Regions from separate parts of the Rahnella aceris genome, predicted to be linked through region 3. Evidence: riboswitches for the same ligand, from Rfam matches in the RefSeq annotation. Region 3 holds a riboswitch; each other region holds the start of a gene.
What was found. A riboswitch is a leader RNA that binds a small molecule or an ion and turns the genes downstream of it on or off. The one in region 3 is predicted to bind thiamine pyrophosphate.
Positions count from the first base shown of each region.

Region 1: linked by a shared signal. The riboswitch ahead of thiB (thiamine ABC transporter substrate binding subunit) and the one ahead of thiM (hydroxyethylthiazole kinase) in region 3 are both predicted to bind thiamine pyrophosphate.
Region 2: linked by a shared signal. The riboswitch ahead of thiC (phosphomethylpyrimidine synthase ThiC) and the one ahead of thiM (hydroxyethylthiazole kinase) in region 3 are both predicted to bind thiamine pyrophosphate.

Region 1 covers NZ_JAADJV010000002.1:269,214-274,421, reverse strand. Annotated here, with positions in the region: gene thiQ (thiamine ABC transporter ATP-binding protein ThiQ) at 1-144, opposite strand, end outside; gene thiP (thiamine/thiamine pyrophosphate ABC transporter permease ThiP) at 128-1,738, opposite strand; gene thiB (thiamine ABC transporter substrate binding subunit) at 1,714-2,697, opposite strand; TPP riboswitch at 2,741-2,870, opposite strand; gene sgrR (HTH-type transcriptional regulator SgrR) at 2,911-4,572, opposite strand; gene sgrT (glucose uptake inhibitor SgrT) at 4,675-4,860, shown strand; gene GW591_RS13645 (MFS transporter) at 5,021-5,208, shown strand, end outside.
Region 2 covers NZ_JAADJV010000009.1:6,716-11,923, forward strand. Annotated here, with positions in the region: gene hemE (uroporphyrinogen decarboxylase) at 1-447, opposite strand, end outside; gene nudC (NAD(+) diphosphatase) at 519-1,295, opposite strand; gene GW591_RS23870 (Rsd/AlgQ family anti-sigma factor) at 1,395-1,910, shown strand; TPP riboswitch at 1,984-2,110, shown strand; gene thiC (phosphomethylpyrimidine synthase ThiC) at 2,233-4,197, shown strand; gene thiE (thiamine phosphate synthase) at 4,194-4,847, shown strand; gene GW591_RS23885 (HesA/MoeB/ThiF family protein) at 4,840-5,208, shown strand, end outside.
Region 3 covers NZ_JAADJV010000001.1:185,863-191,070, reverse strand. Annotated here, with positions in the region: gene GW591_RS00950 (GntR family transcriptional regulator) at 1-237, shown strand, start outside; gene GW591_RS00945 (hypothetical protein) at 360-1,208, shown strand; gene thiD (bifunctional hydroxymethylpyrimidine kinase/phosphomethylpyrimidine kinase) at 1,216-2,016, opposite strand; gene thiM (hydroxyethylthiazole kinase) at 2,013-2,822, opposite strand; TPP riboswitch at 2,857-2,955, opposite strand; gene GW591_RS00930 (glycosyltransferase family 2 protein) at 3,246-4,235, shown strand; gene GW591_RS00925 (class I SAM-dependent methyltransferase) at 4,266-4,904, shown strand; gene GW591_RS00920 (hypothetical protein) at 4,889-5,208, shown strand, end outside.

The DNA.
Region 1 (5,208 bases), on a different contig from region 3:
AAAACCGGCGACCAGACTCAGCAGGGTACTTTTCCCGGCGCCGCTCGGGCCGAGGATTGCCACACGTTCACCGGCGTCGATCTGTAAATCGAAGCGCATCGGCAGATGTTCGTACAAATACGTCAGTTTATTCAGCGTCAGCATGGCGGCCCGGCAGTTTCTCAATCAGGGTGAATAACAGGAAGCATAGCAGCAGTAATAACAGCGCCGTCACCGCGCCGTCCTGGCTGCGGTAGGAACCAATCTGCTGATACAGATAAAACGGCAGGGTGCGGAAATTCTCGTTGCCGAACAAGGCAATCACACCGAAATCCCCCAGAGAAAGTACACAGGCGAAAGCCAGTGCCTGTGCAATCGGGCGTTTCAGTGCGCTGAGTTCAACCCGGCGCAGCCGCTGCCAGCCATGCATATCCAGCGAAAGACACAGCAGCGTGTAGCGTTCTGCCACGTCGCGCATCGGGTTATCCAGCACTTTTAATGCATAAGGTACGGCCATCAGCGCATTCGTGAGGATCACCAGCGGCCATGGCGATTGTGGCAAACCGGTGGTATCGCCGAGCAACAGGAAGAAACCGGTCGCCAGCACAATGCCCGGCATCGCGAGGATCAGCATACCGCTCAGATCCATCGCCTGCGCCCAGCTATTTCTCTTGCGTAACCGCAGTTCGCGGCTGCTCCACAGCAGCATCATGGTCAGCAGCACACACAATAATCCGCTGCCGAGCGCGATACGCACGGATGTCCATAATGCCTGCCAGAGCGCGGGTTGTTGCAAAACACCGACCGCTGCACGGTTTACGCCATCGGTAATGACGGCGAGTAACGGCGGCAGGATCAGCAACAACGCCAGGCCAATCAGTACGGCATCGGCGATGCGCCGCAGCCAGGAATCATCAGGATTACGCCAGCGCTGAGAATGCGTTTGGCCCACCGGCAACGCCTGACTGAGTTTCTGACTGAGCAACACCAGCGCCAGGCAACAAAACAGCTGGATCAGGGCCAGCGTGGCGGCGCGGCTTAAATCGTAGTCGTAACTTAGCGCCTGATAAATGGCGAGTTCAATGGTCGTTGCCTGCGGACCGCCACCCAGTGAAAGCACCGTGGCGAAGCTGGCGAAACACAGCATAAAGATTAAGGCGGCGGCGGGGAATATCTGCCGGCGAATGGCAGGCCATTCCACAAAGCGGAATTGCTGCCAGATATTCATGCCGAGTTGTGCGGCGAGCTGGCGCTGCTCAACGGCGATATTTTCCAGTGCCTGCACTAAGAGCCGCGCTGCCAGCGGCAGATTGAAAAAGACGTGCGCCAGCAAAATGCCCTGTAAACCATACGGCGAGAAACGGTAATCCATGCCCAGCCAGCCGCAAATTTGCGCCAGCCAGCCCTGTCTTCCGTAGACACTGAGAATGCCAAACACCGCCACCAAAACCGGCAAGACCAGCGTCATCGCACATAAACGTAATAACAGCTGACGGCCGGGGAAACGGCGGCGGAACAAGGTGCGTGCCAGCAAAATTGCGGGCAGCACCGAGCAAAGCGCTGAAAGCAGCGCCTGCCAGAAAGTAAAGCAGATCACATGCCAGAGATAAGGATCGTGCCAGAGCGATGCGCCGCTTATCTGTGGCGCATGACGCCACAGAGAGCCTAAGGCCAGTACTGCCACCAGCAACATAGCCAGTGACGCGATGACGCCCGGCAACAGCCAGCGAGGGATCAATGGCTGACGGCGTTCTGCCATGCCTGGATCCATTGTGAACGATGAGTAGCGACATCCTGTGCGCTGTATTGCAGAGATTTGGCCGGAATCGTCAGTTGTTTAAAAGCGTCAGGCAGCGGGGTATTCACCACCGGATACATCCAGTTGCCGGTCGGGATCACTTTCTGGAAATCTTCCGTGGTGACGAACTTCATGAACTGTTCAGCAAGTTTCGGTTGCTTGCTGTTTGCCAGCTGGCCCGCCACTTCGACCTGCATGTAATGCCCTTCGGTAAAATCGGCTGCGGCGTAGTTATCTTTCTTCTCTTCGACAATATGGTATGCCGGAGAGGTGGTGTAGCTCAGCACCAGGTCGCTTTCACCTTTGAGGAATAAACCGTAAGCCTCGCTCCAGCCTTTAGTGACGGTGACAGTTTTCTTCGCCAGTTTTTCCCACGCTTGCGGCGCTTTATCGCCGTAGACTTTTTGCATCCACAGCATCAGGCCCAGACCCGGTGTACTGGTGCGTGGATCCTCATAAATCACTTTCCATTTCTGGTCGCTGTTGATCAGCTCATCGAGGCTTTTTGGCGGATTCTTCAGTTTATTTTTGTCGTAGACGAAGGCGAAATAACCGTAATCGTAAGGCACGAAAGTGCTGTCATTCCAGCCGCCTGGCACCGTCAGTCTGGCGTTGGTTTTCGGTGCTTTGGCGAATAAACCGGTTTGTTCAGCGGCCTGCAACAGGTTGTTATCCAGCCCCAGCACGATGTCGGCTTTGCTGTTTTTACCTTCCATCCGCAGACGGTTGAGCAAAGACACGCCATCTTCCAGCGCCACGTATTTCAGTTCGCAGCCGCATTGGGCTTCAAAGGCTTTTTTAATGGCGGGACCGGGGCCCCAGTCAGCAGAGAAAGAATCGTAGGTATAAACCGTCAAAACAGGTTTTGACGCAAATGCAGGTGCAGAAAGTAACAGCAGGCAGGACAGTAATTTTTTCAACTTTGCGCTCCAAAAAAATGAAAGGGCAAAGGATTTTGAGTAAGCATCGCGCAGTCTCAAATCCCTCCGCCGGGATTAACCGGATCAGGTTCGACGGGTTTCAAATCTCAGCCAAACTTGCTCACGGCGTTTACATCGCAGCTTTAACAAGTCGGGCACCCCGTTGAGAACGGATGTCATTCTAGAGATTAACGGCGCGATGCGATAGTCCGATTAACTGTCCGGTGGGGCAAACCAGGCGGATTTAAAGTCGAACCAGCCGAGGGTGTTCATACGCACACCGCGCATACTGCGTTGCCCCTGTAGCACCAGCCAGTGATGGAACAGGGGATGGATCTGATGGCTGACCGTCTGTTTCTGGCTCCATTTCGCCATCGATAAATTCCCGGCGTGCCACAGGGCGGCATCGTCGTTCATCTCTTCGCTAAAGCAATGCTTTGCCAGCGGCAATTCGTAGAAATGCGCGAACAGTGAAAACTCCAGCGGCAGGGTGAAGTTGGCACTGCCGAGCCACAGATCACTTTTGGCATCGCCGCGGTGCCAGACTGCGTAATCCACTATCTGAATAATCAGTTCGATACCTTCTTCCGCCAGCAACGGGCGCAGGGCGTTGCAGATCGCCTGATGTTCGGAATGCTCGCCGTAAAATGTCAGCGTTACCTGCGTCAGGTTTTGCGGTTTGGGCGGACGTGGCCGGGGCGCTTTGTGATGCCATCGCGGCAGCAGGCCATACGCCGGAGACCAGTAGCGCTGGTAAATCGGTTCGGCATTATTCAGTAAGGCGATGGGATTGAGTAAATCGCACAACCACTGGCGTGTTTCTTCAGATTGTCCGACCGGCGAACGCTGGTCAAATAACAGGAAATAGCAGCCTTCTTCAAGGCGACTTTCCAGCTCGCTTTTGCCTGATTCATCGGCCTGAAGCTGTACGCCGGAATGCACCAGCTCTTCACTCAGTTCCGGTAATACCCAGATATTCACCTCGTCGATCAGTGCCCGGAAGCCAAAATAATCGTCAAAGGCGCGGATGCGCAGCTGTGTTTTCAGATTACGCACCACGGCGTAAGGGCCGGTGCCGACCGGATGGCGGGCAAAATCAGGCAGTGACTGCCATTCCTGCGGCAGGATCATCGCGTGGATATTGCCAAACAACCACGGCAGCCAGCGGTCGGGTTCATTCAGGTGGATATCTATGACATTCGCCGTGGGCGTCGTGACTGATTTCAGGTTGCTGAACAGCGGATGCGTTTTCAGGCGAATAAACGTGGCGATAATATCTGCCATCTCGAGTTCGCGACCATGATGAAAATGAATGGCGGGGCGCAGATAAAACCGCCAGTGCAGCGGCGAAACTTCCTGCCAGTGATGGGCTAAATCGCCTTCCGCTTCCCCATTTTCCTCATTTATGCGTGTCAGGCCGCTAAAGATTTGTCTGGCAATGTGGGTTTCTGAACGGCGCAACATGGTGCCGGGCAGCAGATTCATCAGCGGGCGATAATACAGTACGCGCAGAATATGTTTGCCCTGACGGAAACTGCGACCGAGCTGGGACAGCAGCATCTGGCGCACCAGGGTTTTGTCGCCGACCAGTTGTACCAGCTGATCAATGCTGTCCTGTTCCAGCAGCTCTTCAGCGCGCTGTTGCTGGAGTGCCAGCCCGGTATAAAGAAATTTCAGCGTGGATCGTTTGCCGCGTCCGGCCTCTGCATCCCACGTCAGCCAGCCCTGTCCCTGCATGGTGCTGAGCAACGAGCGCATGTGTCTGCGTGAACAGTTCAGGACTTCTGACAGTGCCTGTAATGTCGTTTCAGTTTCTTCACCGTGACAGCTTTGCCATAAGCGGATGAACTGTTGTTGCAAACGGGATGAGGACATAAAAGAGGAACTCCGTGGCCGATCTTCATCAATTTATCTTTCCTCATATTACGCCGATACTGTTTCTCAACGAAAGCCTGTTGTGAACAACCGGAGATCATCATGAAACGCAGTCTGAACGCCCGTTTCTATCAGCGTTATTTTGAAGCCATCAAAAAAAACGCCTCTAAAAATCATGCAGACTGGCTGTCCTGGGTTCCGGTGCAGTACCGTCTGGATATTCTGTCCCGTCTCACGCAGTGGGATATGGAAACGATGGACGACGAGCAATACCGCCGGCGACTGTGACTTCAGGTCTGACTAAATTCGATTTTCTGAGTAATGGTGTATTGTCACCAGCCAGTGAGGAAACTCACTGGTTTTTTTATGCTCATTTTCCAGAACCGACTGAAACTTCGCTACACTGTCTGTCTTGCTTTATCTGCATTCATTTCTCAGGGACGACGTCATGTCAAAACCTCGTTTTAATCGTATTTATGTCACCTTTCTGGTGGTCTCCTTGCTGTGCGGCGTGGCGGGTGCATTACAGGCGCCGACGCTGAGTCTGTTTCTGACCAACGAAGTGAAGGTCCGTCCGCTGTGGGTCGGCTTCTTTTATACCGTTAACGCCATCGCGGGGATCGCGATCAGCTTTCT
Region 2 (5,208 bases), on a different contig from region 3:
CCACGGGCTGCCGGAGAAACCGATAAGCGGCACTTCACCTTGCAGGTTTTTACGGATGGTACGCACGGCATTCATGACATACCCGAGTTCCATTTCAGGATCCGGAACCGGCAGTTTTTCGACATCGGCACGATTCGTCAGTGGTGAAGAAAAACGCGGGCCTTCACCGGCTTCAAAATAGAGCCCCAGCCCCATCGCATCAGGAATGGTCAGGATGTCAGAGAACAGGATCGCCGCATCCAGCGGATAGCGACGAAGCGGCTGCAAAGTCACTTCACAGGCCAGCTCGGCATTCTTGCACAGCGACATAAAATCACCGGCTTCAGCGCGGGTTGCTTTGTACTCCGGCAAATAACGACCAGCCTGACGCATCATCCAGACCGGTGTAATGTCCACTGGCTGACGTAACAAAGCACGCAGGTAACGGTCGTTTTTCAACTCATTCATTCTTGCTCTTTCCTTCAGTATTCGGGCCGCCCGACAATCATCTGACAGCATTCTATCACGTAAAATCGCCTCTACTCTTCGTGTTCGGCACGACAAAGGGCAACGGTGTCTTCAATCAGGCGGCGCGCAATCGTCCCGGGCGGTGGCAACTGCGGCAATGCATCAAAGCGATACCAATTCGCGTTAAGCAACTCTTTCGGGTCATGCTGTATGTCGCCACTGTCGTAATCCGCCATAAATGCCATCATCAGCGAATTGGGGAACGGCCAGGGCTGGGAACTGATGTAACGGACATTTTTCACCCGGATGTTACTTTCTTCCATCACTTCACGTGCCACAGTTTCTTCCAGCGTTTCTCCGACTTCCACGAAACCCGCCAGAACCGTGTGAATACCATTACGATGGCGGACATGCTGCGCAAGCAAAATCTCATCCCCCTTACGGATAGCCACAATGATGCAGGGCGCAATCTGCGGATAATAGCGTTCGCGACAGTGCCCGCAGAGTGCAGCCCACTCGGTTTTGCTGACGTGCATTTCATGTCCGCAGTAACCGCAAAACTTGTGAGAACGGTAAAACTCTGACAACTGCACACCACGCCCGACCAACTGGAATAATCCGCGATCCTGATCCAGCAACTGACGGGCGGAAACCATATGGTTTGGCATCGTCTGACGAACCAGCCAGACAGGTTCGCCCTGCCATTCGCCGATCTGCCGCGCTGTTTTACCGGTCAGAGAAAATTGTGCGGCGCTGCCAAACGGCAGTTCACCCTCAGGCAGCCATAGCTTGCCTTCCTGGCTGATGATCCACCAACCGTTGTGTTGCTCAGTAATCTGTAATTCCATAATTGTTGTTGCATAACCTCGTCGGGACTGACAATCTGAGTAAGATATTTACATATTAGTAACTTTTGGTTACTTTTTTTGTCGCTCACGGAGTCAACCATGCTAAATCGTCTGGAAAGACTGACCCAACGCGTTGGTGGCAGTAATGAGTTAGTGGATCAATGGCTGCACGCACGCAAAGAACTGCTGGTTTCGTACTGCACTTTCGTCGGTCTGAAACCCAATAAAGAAAAACATACACCTTTGAATGAAAAGGCGCTGGACAGTTTTTGCCATCATCTGGTCGACTATCTTTCTGCCGGGCATTTTCATCTCTATCCACGCATCATTGAAGAAGTCGATGGCGCAGGCAGCCCGAAAAAAGTACAGGCGGCAAAAATCTACCCTGCTCTGGAGCTGAATACTGAAGCTATCATGGCTTTCCATGACAGTTACACAGAAACTGATATTGACGATGACAATGCTTTCGCGTTTCACTATGCATTATCGGATATCGGTGAGGCATTAGATGCCCGTTTTCAACTGGAAGATCAATTAATTATCATGGCTTTTGAGCCTGCCCCGGAGAGTGTGCCACCTTCGGAAAATGAGCCTGATCTCGCCAGACCGGCTTAACACGTTGCCACAATAAAACCCTGCTCAGGGTTATGGTTTTACTTGTAGTTTAAAAAAACGCCTCCTATATTGAGGCTTCTTGTCGGAGTGCCTAGCGCATAATTTTCTGTTGAGAATTACGCCAGGCTGAGACCGTTAATTCGGGATCCGCGGAACCTGATCGGGTTAGTACCCGCGAAGGGAACAAGAGTAATGTTATGCGTTCAGCGCAATCAGGCATCTGCCTGCATAAGGCCGCCCGTGCTGCACCGCCCATTTTTACTCCTGCCGTAAACCTCCTGACAAGCAATTTTCCATCACGTTTTTTTGCGAGGAATTTGCTATGTCGAGTACCCAAAAACCCGTTATTTCTGAAAAGAAACCGTCAAATCGCCGTGAACAACGCGCGCAGGCACAATCGTTTATCGACAGCTTGCAGGGCGAAGCTTTCCCCAACTCCCGGCGTATTTATCTTGAAGCTGACCGCGAAGATATCCGCGTGCCGATGCGTGAAATCCAGCTCAGCCCGACGCTGGTCGGCGGCGGCAAAGACAATCCGCAGTTCGAAGAAAACGAAGCAATTCCTGTTTACGACACCGCCGGACCTTACGGTGATCCGGCGGCAGTTATCGACGTGCATACCGGTCTGGGAAAATTACGCGCCCGCTGGATAAACGAGCGTGCGGACACGCAGGAACTTTCACAGGTCAGTTCCGGTTTTACTCAGCAGCGGCTGGCGGATGACGGGCTGGACCACCTCCGCTTCGAACACCTGCCGCGCCCGCGCAAAGCCATTGCGGGTAAAAATGTCACGCAACTGCATTACGCCCGCAAAGGCATCATCACACCTGAGATGGAATTTATCGCCATTCGCGAAAATATGGGGCGTGAACGGATCCGCGGCGAGGTTCTGCGCCAGCAACATCCCGGCGAAAGCTTTGGCGCGCATCTGCCCGCCAGTATCACTGCAGAGTTTGTGCGACAGGAAGTGGCTGCCGGGCGCGCGATTATTCCCGCCAACATTAACCACCCTGAATCAGAGCCGATGATCATCGGGCGTAATTTCCTGGTGAAAGTGAACGCTAATATCGGCAACTCGGCGGTGACATCTTCCATCGAAGAAGAAGTGGAGAAACTGGTGTGGTCGACACGCTGGGGCGCGGACACCGTAATGGATCTCTCCACCGGACGTTATATACATGAAACCCGTGAATGGATCCTGCGTAACAGTCCGGTACCGATCGGCACCGTGCCGATTTATCAGGCCCTGGAAAAAGTGAACGGTGTGGCCGAAGATCTGAACTGGGAAATATTCCGCGATACATTGCTTGAACAGGCCGAGCAAGGCGTCGATTACTTCACCATTCACGCCGGTGTGTTGCTGCGTTATGTGCCGATGACCGCCAAACGCCTGACCGGGATCGTGTCGCGCGGTGGTTCGATCATGGCGAAATGGTGTCTGTCACATCATCGCGAAAGCTTCCTGTTTGAGCATTTCCGCGAGATCTGTGAAATCTGCGCCGACTATGATGTCTCGCTTTCATTGGGCGACGGCCTGCGTCCGGGTTCGATTCAGGATGCCAATGACGAAGCGCAATTCGCCGAATTACGCACACTGGGCGAACTGACCAAAATTGCCTGGGAATACGATGTTCAGGTGATGATCGAAGGTCCGGGACATGTGCCGATGCAGATGATCCGCCGCAACATGACCGAAGAACTCGAGCAGTGTCACGAAGCCCCGTTCTATACCCTCGGTCCGCTGACTACCGATATCGCGCCGGGTTACGATCACTTCACGTCCGGTATTGGCGCCGCGATGATTGGCTGGTTTGGCTGCGCCATGCTCTGTTATGTCACGCCGAAAGAGCATCTGGGCCTGCCGAACAAAGAAGACGTTAAGCAGGGTTTGATTACCTACAAAATCGCAGCACATGCTGCCGATTTAGCTAAAGGCCATCCCGGTGCCCAAATCCGCGATAACGCCATGTCAAAAGCGCGTTTCGAATTCCGCTGGGAAGATCAGTTTAATCTGGCTCTCGATCCGGCAACGGCACGCGCCTACCACGATGAAACGCTGCCGCAGGAATCCGGCAAAGTTGCACACTTCTGCTCGATGTGTGGCCCGAAATTCTGCTCGATGAAAATCACTCAGGAAGTTCGCGATTACGCCGCTGCGCTTGAAGCCAAAGCCCAGCCAATAGAACTCGTTGAATCCGGTATGGCGCAGATGTCTGCCGAATTCCGTTCGCGCGGCGGTGAGCTTTATCACCCGGCCGATAACCTCAGTTCGGAGAGCAGCAAATGAATCCGTCCTCTCAATCCTTTCCTGCCGTTCCATTCCACCTCGGTTTATATCCGGTCGTTGATACCGTGGAATGGATTGCCCGTCTGCTGGACGCGGGCGTTAAAACACTGCAACTGCGTGTGAAAGATTTGCCTGATGAGCAAGCCGAGCCAGCAATTATTGATGCCATCGCGCTCGGTAAAAAATATCAGGCCCGGTTATTCATCAACGATTACTGGCGTCTGGCGGTCAAGCATCAGGCGTATGGGGTGCATTTGGGTCAGGAAGATCTGGATACTGCCGATCTTGAGGCTATCCGTCAGGCCGGCTTACGGCTGGGCGTTTCCACGCATGACGATGCTGAAATGGCACGCGCTGTCGCGGTGAATCCTTCGTACATCGCCCTCGGCCATATCTTCCCGACGCAGACCAAAGATATGCCTTCGGCGCCGCAAGGGCTGGCAGAACTCACCCGACATGTTAAGAAGCTCGATGGCAGCTTTCCGACGGTGGCCATTGGTGGGATCAGCATCGACCGCGCGGCGTCGGTTCTCGACTGCGGCGTCGGCAGTATAGCCGTCGTCAGTGCCATTACTCAGGCGGCGGACTGGCGTGCAGCGACGGCACAACTGCTGGCCTTATGCGCCAGCAAGGTGCCGCAAGATGCTTAACGATGCGGCTTTTATGCGCTACAGCCGCCAGTTGATGCTGGAGGAATTCGGTCCGCTGGCACAGGAAAAATTACAGGCGGCGAAAGTACTGATTGTCGGCCTTGGTGGCCTCGGCTCTCCCGCAGCCTTGTACCTGGCAGCAGCAGGCGTAGGTAAGCTGATTCTGGCCGATGACGATCAATTGCATATCACCAATCTTCAGCGGCAAATCCTCTACCGTACGGCAGATCTCGATCAGCCCAAAGCCGTTCTGGCAAAGCGTGAACTGCTGCGCCTGAATCCGCTTTGCGAAGCGGTGGCCATCACGGAACGTCTGTCGGGAGAAGCATTGACCCGTGCCGTATCGGACGCCGATATCGTT
Region 3 (5,208 bases):
CTGGCATGGGAAACCGTCGAGCACATCAAAGCGACAATGGATCGCGTGCGCTTTTTGACACTCAGTAAAGTGTCACCGCCGGAAAATCTGATTGCACAACATTATGCGATTTTTGACGGGCTGAAAGCGCATGACCCGGACGCCGCTGAAAAAGCTATCCGCATTCATTTGCAGGAAATGATTTCCACCATTACCCCGATTGCCGAACAGAACAGTGACTGGTTTGATGCCGAGTAAGTAAAAGGACGTTGTAATACACAAACAGTGAACGACAGCGATCAAATTTTGCGGGTTATCCCTAAAATCTGTATGACAACTTGGTGTAAGCTGTAAACCACATCAATATCGTGGATACTTTTATGCCAGCCGCAGCCGCCCTGAAAAAAAGCTACTACAGTGCCGATCAGTCACTGTCCCTCTCCCAGCTCGATAACGAGAAAATCACCCAGATCGTTCACGATCTGGACGTGGCAGAAAGCGAAAAAGAACATTACGTCACGGGCTGGATGGGACAGAACAGCGTGGTACTGGTGAGAAATTATCAGGACAAACGGGGCACTTCCAGCGGCCTGGTGATGTCACGTGGCAACCGTTACAAACTCACCGTTCAGGCCATCACTTTCCGCATCCCCAAAGTGCTGCTGTGGGTCACATTCCGCCGTAAGCCCCGCACCATGACCGTTATTGCCTATAACAAGCTGGGTGAGCAGGCGACCGGCCTGCAACAGTTCATGCATGTGCAGGATCCTGAACTCAGGGAGAAACTGGAACAGGACTGGCGTGAACTGAACGATTATCTCGGCATGGCCTGCTGGCAGATGGATAACAACCGCCCGCAGTGGCGCCAGTTGTATGCGGATATCACGCCGCAAGCCCTCCTGACGCTGGCTGAATCACCGTGGTTCAGTGGCAAAAAACTGCAAAAGGATGGCGAATTTGAAGGGCTGTGGTCACACGGACAATTTATTGGCCGCCGCAGCGGTGAGCATGCGGCATTGCTGCTGTCGTGGCAGGACGAGGAGAACGACGATATTGCCAGCTATCTGTTTGAACGGATGTCAGCAACTAAAATCCGCGTCATGCTGCGCCCGCGTAAAGAAGAAAAATTCTATCCGCTGAACCCGTTTGATGCCGTTCATTTGCAAAAGGCGCTGACGAAATTTCATCAGGTTGAACAGGCGCTGAGCGAAACCCAGCACCAGGCATAATCCGCGGTTACCACCAGCGGTGGAAATGATGCACAGGCCCGATACCGTGGCCGACTTCCAGTGAGTCGGCCTGCATCAGCGCCTGCTGTAAATAGGCTTTGGCTTCGCGTACCGTATCGGCCCAGTTGTGATGACGCGGACGTAACGCGGCCAGCGCGGCCGACAGCGTGCAACCGGTGCCATGGGTATGTCGGGTATTCACACGCGGCGCAGTAAACCGCTCACGGGAACCGGTCACAAACAGCCAGTCAGGGCTTTCCTCATCACTCAGATGTCCCCCTTTCATCAGCACGGCACCACATCCCATCGCCAGTAAGGCTTCTCCCTGCTCACGCATTTCGGTTTCATTCGCCGCCACCGCACAGTCCAGTAACGCCGCCGCTTCGGGCAGATTTGGCGTAATAATGGAAGCCTGCGGGATCAGCAAACGACGCACGGCATCCACGGCCTCCGGCAGCAGTAACGGATCGCCACTTTTCGCCAGCATCACGGTATCCAGCACCACAAACGGCGGCTGATAATGTCTGAGTCGCTCCGCAACCGCCTCCACAATCTGACTGTTCGCCAGCATGCCGATTTTCGCACTGTCGATCCGCACATCGCTCAGTACGGAATCGAGCTGCGCTGAAACGAAACCGGGCTCAATGTTATAGACCGACTGCACACCACGGGTGTTCTGCGCCACCAGCGCGGTGATCACACTGGTGCCGTACGCACCCAGCGCCGAGAAGGTTTTCAAATCCGCCTGGATCCCCGCCCCGCCACTCGGATCTGTGCCTGCAATCGTCAGTGCATTAATACGTTTCATTGTATTTCCTCGCCATTCAGCCATTCCTCGCCCATTAAATACAGATTATCGAAGTATTCAGGCGTGAAACTGCCCGGCCCCTTCACGACCGCACAGGCGCGCTCGCCGGCACAGGACATCACCCGGCAGGCGGCGGCCACGTTATCCAGGCGATCACCCGGCAAAGCCACAAAGGCCGCCACCACCGCAGATAATGCGCATCCGGTACCCACCACGCGGGTCATCATCGGATGTCCGCCAGCCACCGCCCAACTGCGCATCCCGTCGGTGACGTAATCGGTTTCACCCGTCACAGCCACTACCGCGCCGGTCTCCCGCGCCAGTTGCTGTGCGGCAGGTAAGGCAGAAAGGGAATCATCACCGCTGTCCACGCCCCGCCCGGACGCACTGAGGCCGCTGAGAGCCAGGATTTCCGAGGCATTACCGCGGATTGCGGCAGGTTTAAGTGTGATGATTTCACGACAGAATTCTGTACGCCAGCTCAGACCGCCGACAGCAACCGGATCCAGCACCCAGGGCTTTCCGGCCTGACTGGCTGCGTGAATAGCCGCCCGCATCGCATCGGCATGGGGATGTGTCAGCGTGCCGACGTTCACCAATAAGGCATCAGCAATGGCGCCAAATTGCGCCGCTTCGGCGGGATCAACCACCATCGCCGGAGATGCACCCAGCGCCAGCAGGACATTGGCGGTAAAAGATTGCACCACGTCGTTGGTCAGGCAGTGAACCAGCGGCGCTGAAAGGCGGAGTCGTTTCAGAGAAGTGGCGGCTAAGGCGCCGGGCAAGAAGGTAGGTCGGGTATTCATAAATCTCCCCACCGGCACTCAGGAAGGCGGTATCAGGAGAGATACCTGACTTCCCTACGCTGGCATAATCCAGATCAGGTAATACGGGTAAAATCTCAGCCCTGCTTTGCAGCGGGCACCCCGAGTCAAGGGAACATTATTGGCGGCGGAGGTCAGAAGATCAATCAGGAAATGCGTTAAAAACCACTGTTCTCTAATAGGACAGTATTAACATATCCATTGGTTTGACAGGAATACCCTTACTAAGGCGGCTTTTCATTAATATGTTATTTTTGCCACAAGCATCACATATACCTGCTAATCTATATCAAATACCGTCTGGTTTTATATATGCTTAAGAATATCTATAAGTGCTTTTACTTATTGAAATGATTATATTAAATTCATGAATAATATACATCAGCGTTAGCAGAGGAATGTGATGTGAAATTAATTATACAAATACCTTGCTTTAATGAAGGTGGCACGTTGGCTATTGCTCTGAATGCCTTGCCCCGGCATGTTGAAGGCTTTGATAGCGTTGAATGGCTGATTATTGATGATGGCAGCTCAGACGATACCATCGACGTGGCCAGGAAAAATGGCGTAGACCACATAGTCAGGCATAAGACCAATAAAGGCCTGGCTTATGCATTCATGACAGGAATTGATGCCTGTTTAAAATTTGGTGCCGACGTCATCGTCAATACTGATGCCGATAATCAATATAATGCAGATGATATTCCGAAATTAGTTGCCCCAATACTCTCGTCACAGGCAGAATTTGTTATTGGGGAACGTCCAATTCAGGCAATTGAACACTTCTCACCTTTGAAGAAATTACTTCAAAAACTAGGGAGTTGGGTTGTGCGGACGGCCAGTAAAACGGATATTCCTGACGCGCCCAGTGGTTTTCGTGCAATTAACCGCGAAACGGCTCAAAAGCTTATAGTTTTCAGTAATTATACTTATACCCTTGAAACTATTATCCAAGCCGGACAGAAAAACATCTCTATTACATCCGTACCTATCAGAGTAAATGATGACTTACGCCCTTCCCGACTGGTGAAAAGTACATTTTCATATATCAAAAGAAGCGTAATCACAATTATAAGAATATTCGTGATCTATCGTCCATTCAGATTTTTTGGAACCATTGGCTTGACACTTTTCACCATTGGATTTTTGATCGGACTACGTTTCTTATTCAAATACTTTACGGGAGATGGCACAGGAAATATACAGTCTCTAATTTTGGCATCTATCTTGTTGGGGATGGGATTTCAGACCTTGCTGATTGCATTCGTTGCAGATTTGCTTTCTGCTAACAGAACATTACTTGAAGATTTAAGATTTAAAACCGCACAACTGCACAACAGAAATCCTCAACCTTTGGCAAAAAAAAATTATCCACCTGAAAAAGATCAATTATAAAACTAGAAAATTATTACAATAGGAAAAATGATGGCTATAAAAATTGCTGGTGGTAAAACTGAAGATGGTATTGTTGTAGGTAATAATTACAATAAATATGCTTCTAAAAATCCAATAGTACGCTGGATGATGAAAGGGTTCGAGAATTCTCTTTCAGGACTTGTTGCAACCGTTGATCCTCAGACGATCCATGAAGTTGGATGTGGCGAAGGATATTGGGTTCTTAAGTGGAATAAAGAGGGAATTGATGCGAGGGGGTGTGACTTTTCACAACAAATTATTAGTATTGCACAAGAAAACTCATCCTCAGAAAATTTGCCCGCTTCATTATTCAAAACAAGAAGTATTTATGACCTCAATAAATCTGAGGATTCTGCGGAGCTGATTGTCTGTTGCGAGGTGCTGGAGCATCTGGAAGATCCTGAAGCAGGCTTAAAGGCAATAAAAAAAGTAGCCGATAATTATGTCATATTAAGTGTTCCCAGAGAGCCTTTGTGGCGAGTACTTAACCTTGCCCGTGGGAAATATGTTAAGGATATTGGAAACACTCCCGGTCACTTACAACACTGGTCAAAAAAATCATTCATAGAATTAGTTGATAAACACTTCATTATTGTTGAAGTGAAAAGCCCATTACCATGGACAATGATTTTATGTCGCCAGCGTTAAAATTTAATAAATCGACGATAAATATCGCACTTAATATCCTGGGTAGCGGATTGGCAATAATCGGCGTCATTTTTGTCGTAGCACGCCTCCATAATTATTGGCAAAAAGCGGACATTCAATCTTTACCTCCTGTCTCTTGGTTATTGATTGGGTTTATGGCCATATGCTATGGCATAATAAATTTGTTACTTGCTATTGCATGGAAAAGCATCTTACTTCACTTGACTATTTCTGTCGAAAAAAGGTGGGCAATCAGAACTTATGGGATATCTCAGCTTGCTAAATATATTCCCGGGAATATTTT